2 regions of the Nonomuraea polychroma genome follow, and region 1 is predicted to be linked to the other one. Evidence: riboswitches for the same ligand, from Rfam matches in the RefSeq annotation. Region 1 holds a riboswitch; the other holds the start of a gene.

Region 1 (4,020 bases):
GAAGCGGGCGATCAGCAGGACCCAGCCTTCCTCTGCGAAGCCGCCCAGCCCTGAGAACAGCAGGAACACCCCGAGCCAGAGCAGGAACATGCGGCGGCGGCCCAGCAGGTCGGCCGCCCGGCCGCCGAGCAGCATGAAGCCGCCGTAGCCGAGCACGTACGCGCTCACGACCCCGCTCAGCATGCCCGTGGACAACCCCAGGTCGGCCCGGATGGACGGGAGGGCGACGTTCAGCATGGCCACGTCGATGCCCTCGAGGAAGATGGCGCCGCACAGGACGGCGAGGATGCCCCAGGAACGGGCAGGCATGACAAACCCCCGGTTACGTATAGGCAGTCGGTTATCTCTTGTAACCGTCCACATCTTGGGCCAGCATGAGATGCCATGGAAGACGGCACTTTCAGATCACTTAGTTACTGCGACAGCACCGTGGACGACGACTACGACGTGCGGCAGTGGGACACCCGCGAGGACTGCGAGGTCCGCCAGATACTCGACCGCATCGCGGACAAGTGGTCGCTCCTGGTCATCGCGCTGCTCGACTGCCAGAGCCTGCGTTTCTCGCAGCTTCGCCGCGAGATCGACGGCGTCAGCCAGCGCATGCTCAGCGTGACCCTGCGCCACCTGGAGCGCGACGGGCTGGTGTCCCGTACGGTCCACCCCGTGGTGCCGCCCAGGGTCGACTACGCGCTGACGCCGCTCGGCCGGACCCTGCACCAGACGATCAAATCCCTGGTCACCTGGACCGAGGAGCACCAGGCGGAGATCGCGGCGGCCCGTGCCGACTACGACGCACGGCAAGAGATGATGGAGGCATGACCGTTCCTGAAATCGAGGCCAGCGCGCTTCCCGACGACGCCTACCTGCTGGACGTGCGTGAGCAGGAGGAATGGGTGGCCGGCCACGCCCCTGCCGCCGTGCACATCCCCATGACACAGATCCAGCAGCGCGTCGACGAGGTGCCCGGAGACCGGACGGTCTACGTCGTCTGCCGGGTGGGCGGCCGGTCGCTGCAGGTCGCGGCCTGGCTCAACCAGCTCGGGCGGGACGCGGTCAACGTCGGTGGCGGCATGCAGTCGTGGGAGGCCGCGCGCCGCCCGATGGTGAGTGAGACCGGACAGCAACCTTTCGTGGCCTAACGCGCAGTTCGCCCTTTATGGCATGATGAGGGCGCTAATTTCAGATCGTCGCGGGAGCTCGGGGTGCCGGGCTGAGAGGGCAGCTATCCATCCGCTGCCGACCGCCTGAACCTGTCCGGGTAATGCCGGCGTAGGGAGTGTGCGATGACGCATGTCGCCGACGAAGTTCCGCTGACCCTTGAGGGCGCGCCCCCGAAGACCCTCGGTGTCCTCGACCAGGGCGCGCTCTGGGCGAACCTCGGCGTCAGCCTCCTGGGCTTCTCCGGAGCCCTCTACCTGCTCGACCCCCTTGGCAACGCACCGCTCAGCCTGATCGCCGCGCTCACCGCCGCTCTGGTCGGCAGCCTCATCGGCACGGCCATGGTGGGCCTGTCCGCCATCCCCGGCACCCAGACGGGCCAGCCGTCGATGGTGCTGTTGCGCGGGCTCTTCGGGGCCAAGGCGTCCTACGTGCCAACGGTGCTGAACATCGTCCAGATGCTCGGTTGGGGCGCGTTCGAGCTCTGGGTGATCGCCAAGGCCGCCAGCGCGATCTTCAGTGGCGTCCCGTACCAGGTGTGGGTGATCGTGGCCGGGGTGCTGACCACGGCGCTCACGATCTGGCCGCTCGGGGCGGTCCGCCTGATCCGGCGGTACGTCACCATCGGCGTGATCGTGTCCATGATCTGGTTCACCTGGTTCCTCGTGTCCGAGGCGCCCGCGCACACCGGCGGGAGCTGGACCGCCTTCCCCGCCGCCGTCGACTACGTGATCGCGCTCTCGGTGTCGTGGGTGCCCATGGCCGCAGACTTCGCCCGCCACTCCAGGTCCAGCAAGGCCGCGTTCACCGGCGTGGTGGGCGGCTACACACTGGCCCAGGTCGCCTGTCTGGGACTGGGCGTGTACGCGGTGGCCATCGCGGGCGCGGACGCCGTGGTTGCGGACGGAACGGCCGTTTTCGGACCGTTCGTGGCGGCGCCGGTGGGCGCGTTGTTCTTCGCGATCCTGGTGCTGCGCGAGACCGATCAGTCGTTCGCCAACGTCTACTCGACCACCGTGTCGCTGCAGAACCTGATGCCGCGGGTGGACCGTCGCGTCTTCTCCACCGCCATCGGGGTGCTCACCATCGCGATCGCGCTGGTCGTGGACGTCACGTCCTACGGGGCGTTCCTCGGCGTGATCGGCGCGGTGTTCGTGCCGATGTTCGCCGTCCTCGCCGTGGACTACTTCGTCTTCGCCCGTGGCGACCGCTGGAACACCGCGGAGAACGCCCCCGCGCGCTGGTCGATGCTGGTGCCGTGGGTGCTGGGCTTCGTCGCCTACTGGCTGACGACCTCGACCCCCACCGTGCCGGCGTGGGACGACTTCTGGACGCGGACGCGTGAGCTGATCGGCTTCACCAGGGAGCCGTGGATGAACGGCGCGCTCGGCGGGGCCTTAGTGGCCGCGCTCGTGACGCTGCTCATCGGCCTGCTGCTGCGGCGCGCTGCTCGACGTTGAGCAGGTGCTGCTTGGCGGCCGGGCCGCCCGCGTAGTCGCCGAGGCCGCCGTCCTCGCGCACCACACGGTGGCACGGCACGATCACGCAGACGGGGTTGGAGGCCAGCGCGTTGCCGATCGCCCGCAACGCGCGCGGCCTGCCGATGCTCGCGCCGATCTCCTCCAGCGTGGTGGTCGTGCCGTACGGCACCGCCATGGTCTTCTGCAGCACGGTACGCGCGAACGACGTGGCCAGCGTCAGGTCGACCGGCGTGGCGAACGCCCGCAGGCGGCCGGAGAAGTAGGCGTCCAGCTCTCTGCGCACCGGGTCGAGCCGTCGCGCGTCCGGGCCGATGAACCTGCCCACATGCCTGGTGAGCAGCTCGAAGACGGCGTTCTCCGACTCGAAGGAGCAGGCGGCGATGCCTTTGCCGGTCACCGCCAGCACCAGCCGGCCGAGCGCGCCGTCGTACGTGCCGAAGGCGATGTCCGGTGGCGTCTCGCCCCGATAGGTGGTGGAGGTCACCCGCAGCAGGGCATCCAGATCGCCGCTCGCCATGCCCCCACCCCTTCCCCGCGACAGAGAAATCGCCGTGACCGCAGCGTATCGGACGGATCGCCCGACGTACCTCCCGTGCCACGGGCACTATGGAGGTGTGGGTGACCAATGGGCCGGTAGTGACGATGAGATCGCCCGCGCGGTGCTCGCCAGCTCACCCAACGCCGTCGTGGCGCTCGACAGGGACCAGAGTGTGCTGGTCTGGAACGAGGCCGCCGAGCGGCTCTTCGGGTGGACGGCCGAGGAGATGATCGGGCGCAGGGCCCCGATCGTGCCCGCGGAGCTGATCGCCGAGCTCAACGCCGTGCTCGAACGGGTGCGCACCGGTGGCCAGGTGTCGTTGCGCACCAAACGCCTGCACAGCGACGGCAGCGTGCTCGACATGCGCGTCGACATCAGCGCGTTGCGGCTGGGCAGCGCCGTGGCCGGGTACGTGTGCGTGCACCACCTGGCCAGGACCGACGAGGTCGCCAAGAACCGCATGGCGCGCCGGGCCAGGCTCGTGCGCAAGCTGACCGACGTGGTCGGCGACATCAACTCCGAGCTGGAGCTGTCGGCCGTGCTCGACCGGATCTCGGCCAGCCTCACCGAGCTGACCGGGGCGGACGCGGGCGGGTTCGTGCTGATCGAGGGGGAACGGCTGCGGCTGGTCAGCACGTACCAGCTGCCGGAGTCGATCAGGGGGACCACCAGCGACCTGCGGACGAGCCTCGTGGATCGGCTCTTACGAACGGGCAAGACCGTCCTGCTGCAGTCGAACGAGCTCGACGACCTGGTGTGGGCGAAGCTGAACGGCCTGCACACGATCGCGCTGGGCCTCGCCGCCGTCGGCGGGCGGCCGTACGGCGCGCTCTACGCGCTCTT
Region 2 (4,020 bases), 760 kb from region 1:
CGTGCTCCATGTGGAAGAACACCGCTGAGTGCGCGGGCCGGACGTTCGCGTCGTACGCGTTGCCGGCCGCCTGCACGACGTTCTGCAGGCGCAGGTATGCCTCGTAGAGCAGGGCCACGACGTGCGGCGGATGCGTGGCGGCCATGGGTCTTCTCCTTTTGCTAAGGCTGCCTTATATTAAGGTCACCTTAGCAAACGGAGGAGTGCGGGATGGACCAGGAGAAGATCTGGGCTGCCCTCGAGATCGAGCGGCGCGGCCTGGCCGACCTGCTCGAATCGTTGCCGGCGGCGGAATGGGAGCGGCCCTCACTCTGCGACGGCTGGCGGGTGCGGGACGTGGCCGCCCACCTGGCACTCGCCACCCGGGCGAACCTCGCGTGGGGGCTGGTCGAGTTCGTCCGGGCACGCGGCAACTTCGATCGCATGGTTCACGACTCGGCGGTGCGGCACGCCAGGCTGCCGATCCGCGAGATCGTCGCGCAGGTGCGCGAGTCGGCCGGCTCGCGCCGCCGGGCGCCCTCGACCAAGCCGCTCGACCCGTTGTTCGACGCACTCGTCCACGGCCAGGACATCACCGTGCCGCTCGGCCTCGAGCGTGTCATGCCGCTCGTCCCGGCCCGAGCCTGCGCCACCCACATCTGGGAACGAGGTTTCCCCTTCTACCCGCAGCGGCGGCTACGCGGGCTCCGGCTGGTGGCCACCGACGTGGACTGGGCGGTCGGGGAGGGCGACGTGGTGGAGGGACCCATCCAGGCGCTGCTCCTGCTGCTGAGCGGGCGCCCCGCCGCGCTGCCGAGCCTCACCGGGGCGGGCACGGCGGCGCTGCTGGTCCGCCTGCGGTAGCCGTCACGGGGTGAGCCACCCCGCCGTCGGCCAGGTCTCGCGCCGCCAGGCGCTGTCCCAGAACATCCACTCGTACGCCGCCGCCGTGCAGTAGGCCTGCACCATGGCATCCCTGGTCGCCGGATCGGCCGTGGCGGCCAGCCGGTCGGCGATGGCCTTGGCCTGCGCGACGGAGGCCGCGAACCCCGGGTCCGAATAGGTGTCGATCCACTTCCGGTACGGATGGTCCGGCACGTCGCCGGTGCGCCGCAGCAGCGCCGTGCCGACGTCCTGATAGATCCAGAAGCACGGCAGCACCGCTGCCGCCAGCACCGGGTAGGGCGCGGCGAGCGCCGTGGCCTGCAGGAACGACGCGTACGCCAGGCAGGTCGGCGACGTGGCGATCCCGGCCGCGTCGGCGCCGAGCTCCTCGACGTACCCGGCGTGCAGCAGGCGCTCGGCGGCCAGGGCGGTGTGCGCGCTCTGCGCGAAGAACGCCGCGTCCGCCGGGTCGGTGGCCCGGGCCGACGCCGTGGCCAGGGCCTTGGAGAACGCCTCCAGATAGCGGCCGTCCTGCACGATGTAGAACGCGAACCGGTCCCGGTCGAGTGTGCCGTCGCCGAGCGCGACGTTGAAGGGATGATCGTGGATGGCGGTCATCAGCTCGGCGGTACGCAGCCACATGTCGTCGCAGAACATCGACGTCCCTTCGCTAGTGCGAACTAGAGCAGGTTCAACGGGTGTGATCTCAGCCCGGGCCTCCGGGCACCCCGCGTCAACGGCCTCACTGTAACAGGGACTCACTCCCGCAGCTCGGGCGGGAATCCGGTCCAGCGCAGCTCGGCGGGCAGGTGCCCCATGTCGTTGTAGAAGAGCACCGAGGAGGGGCGGTCGGGGGCGTACCGGATGACGGTCAGGGCGGCGTTGCCGTGGTTGAGGCCGAGCCAGCGCCACTTCGGGGCGTCCAGCGCGGCGCGGACGAGCCAGCCGATCAGGAAGTTGTGGGTGACGACCAGCTCGTGGCGGGGGCCCTCCGTCACCGGGCCCGTGAACGTGCGCATGGCCTCGGCGGTGAGATCGTCTTCGGCGGCGGGGAACTGCTGGAGAAAGCCGAGGAACCGGTCGGCGTGCTCCGGGGGCAGCTCCTCCTTCGCCGGCAGGTAGGGAATGTAGTCCCCGGCGGCCTCGGAAACGCGCAGCGGGACGCCGGGGAGCTGCGCGCCGATCAGGCGGGCGGTCTGCGTCGCCCGGGGGAGCGGGCCGTGGTGGATGGCGGAGAGGGGGACGTCCTTGAGCCGCTCGCCGAGGAGCGTGGCCTGGCGGCGGCCGTTCGCGGTCAGGGATCGTTCGTCGGAGGTGGCCTCGCCGTGGCGGGCCAGGTAGAGGTAACGGGTCATGGTCTCGCCCATTCTTCCCCGATATGGTGAGGCGGGTGAGCAGCGATGAGACGCGTGACGGGGTGGCCCTGAGCAACCTCGACCAGCCGCTGTTCGACGGGGCGGGTGCGACCAAGCGTGACCTGGTCGACTACCTCGACGCGGTCGGCGACCGCATCCTCCCGGTCCTGCGCGACCGGGCGCTCTCGGTGATCCGGGTACGCCCCGGGCAGGAGCCCTTCATGCAGAAGAACCTGCCGAAATACGCCCCCGAATGGGTGGAGAGGTTCTCCGTCTGGGCCGAGGCGTCACGCCGGCAGGTGACGTACGCGGTGTGCAACGACCGGCGGACGCTGCTGTGGTTCGCCAACCAGCGGGCGGTCGAGTATCACCCGTCGCTGTTCGCCGGCGACCAGCCCACGCACATGGTGCTCGATCTCGACCCGCCCGAGGGGAGCGAGTCCTTCGGGCTGGCCGTGCGCGCCGCGTTCCTCGTCCGCCAGGCGCTGGAGGAGGCGGGGCTGGCGGGCGCGGTGAAGACCAGCGGAGCCAAAGGCGTGCACGTGTTCGTGCCCGTGGCGGCGGGGACCGCCGTGGACGACCTGGCCGCGGCCACCCGCGCGGTGGGCGCGCGCGCCGAGCGGGTGGATCCGGCGCTGGCCACCACGGCGTTCATCCGCGAGGACCGTGCGGGCAAGGTGTTCATCGACTCCACCCGGGCAGGCGGCGCCACGGTCGTGGCCGCCTACAGTCCGCGCGTGCGTCCCGGCGTGCCGGTGTCCTTCCCGGTGCTCTGGTCGGACCTCGACCGGGTGGCGCCGGGCGACTTCACCGTGCACACCGCGGCCGGGCTGCTCAAGGACGCCGACCCGTGGGCGGAGGCCATGCCCGCGCCGCAGCGGCTGCCCGCCGACCTCATCGAGGAGGGGCACACGATCCCGATCGCCCGCGTGCAGGCGATGCACGAGGGCAAGCGCCGCGCCGAGCTCCGTCGCGCGCGCCGCGCCGCGGAGTGAAAGTCCCTGAATTTGGTCTATTGGTAGGCATTCCCGGCGGTGCGGAGCCGGGTTAGTGTCGCGTTCGGGCGAGGCTCGGGGGGACATTACTCGCCTTTCTGTCCCTAGGGAGTACCCCGCATGCGCAGATTCGTCATCGCACTCATCTCCGCGCTCGCCTTGCCGCTCGCCTTGGCGACGCCCGCCAACGCCGGCGGGCTCGACGACGCCTTCGCCAAGCTGCTCGTCCAGCAGGTCAAGGGCACGAACGTGCACAAGCACCTTCAGGCCCTGCAGGACATCGCCACCGCCAACGGGGGCAACCGCGCGGCCGGCACCACCGGCTACGACGCCTCCCGCGACTACGTGGCGGACAAGCTGCGCAGGGCCGGCTACAAGGTCACGCTGAATCCGATCAACTTCGTCGAGAGCTGGAGCGAGAAGACGGCGCCCACGCTCAATCTGACCGCGCCCACCCCAAAGGCCTACGTCCCCAACGAGGACTTCTTCACCTTCCAGCCCTCCCCGTCCGGTGACGTGACCGCCCAGGTCCAGGGCGTGGACCTGACACTGCCGCCCGCGCCGACGCCGAGCTCCACCAGTGGCTGCGAGGCGTCCGACTTCGCCGGGTTCGTGGCGGGACGGATCGCGCTCGTCCAGCGCGGCACATGCGCGTTCGTCACCAAGATCCAGAATGCGGCCGCGGCGGGCGCGACCGGGATCATCGTGTTCAACGAGGGCCAGCCGGGGCGTACCGAGGCGTTCGCGCTGGACATCGGCGAGTGGCGGGCCGGGATCCCCATGGTGTTCGCCGACTTCGCCGTGGG

Evidence for each region. Region 1 has a riboswitch for thiamine pyrophosphate ahead of EDD27_RS44175 (purine-cytosine permease family protein). Riboswitches for the same ligand answer to the same signal wherever they lie in the genome.
Region 2: another riboswitch for thiamine pyrophosphate. It lies ahead of EDD27_RS48150 (TenA family protein); the one in region 1 lies ahead of EDD27_RS44175 (purine-cytosine permease family protein).

Annotation. Positions count from the first base shown of each region.
Region 1 covers NZ_SAUN01000001.1:9,578,387-9,582,406, forward strand. The annotation lists gene EDD27_RS44160 (MFS transporter) at 1-309, opposite strand, end outside; gene EDD27_RS44165 (winged helix-turn-helix transcriptional regulator) at 385-819, shown strand; gene EDD27_RS44170 (rhodanese-like domain-containing protein) at 816-1,139, shown strand; TPP riboswitch at 1,180-1,293, shown strand; gene EDD27_RS44175 (purine-cytosine permease family protein) at 1,284-2,618, shown strand; gene EDD27_RS44180 (methylated-DNA--[protein]-cysteine S-methyltransferase) at 2,581-3,156, opposite strand; gene EDD27_RS44185 (sensor histidine kinase) at 3,254-4,020, shown strand, end outside.
Region 2 covers NZ_SAUN01000001.1:10,340,047-10,344,066, forward strand. The annotation lists gene EDD27_RS48140 (MarR family winged helix-turn-helix transcriptional regulator) at 1-145, opposite strand, end outside; gene EDD27_RS48145 (maleylpyruvate isomerase family mycothiol-dependent enzyme) at 211-843, shown strand; gene EDD27_RS48150 (TenA family protein) at 847-1,521, opposite strand; TPP riboswitch at 1,510-1,605, opposite strand; gene EDD27_RS48155 (histidine phosphatase family protein) at 1,623-2,231, opposite strand; gene EDD27_RS48160 (DNA polymerase domain-containing protein) at 2,255-3,214, shown strand; gene EDD27_RS48165 (M28 family metallopeptidase) at 3,335-4,020, shown strand, end outside.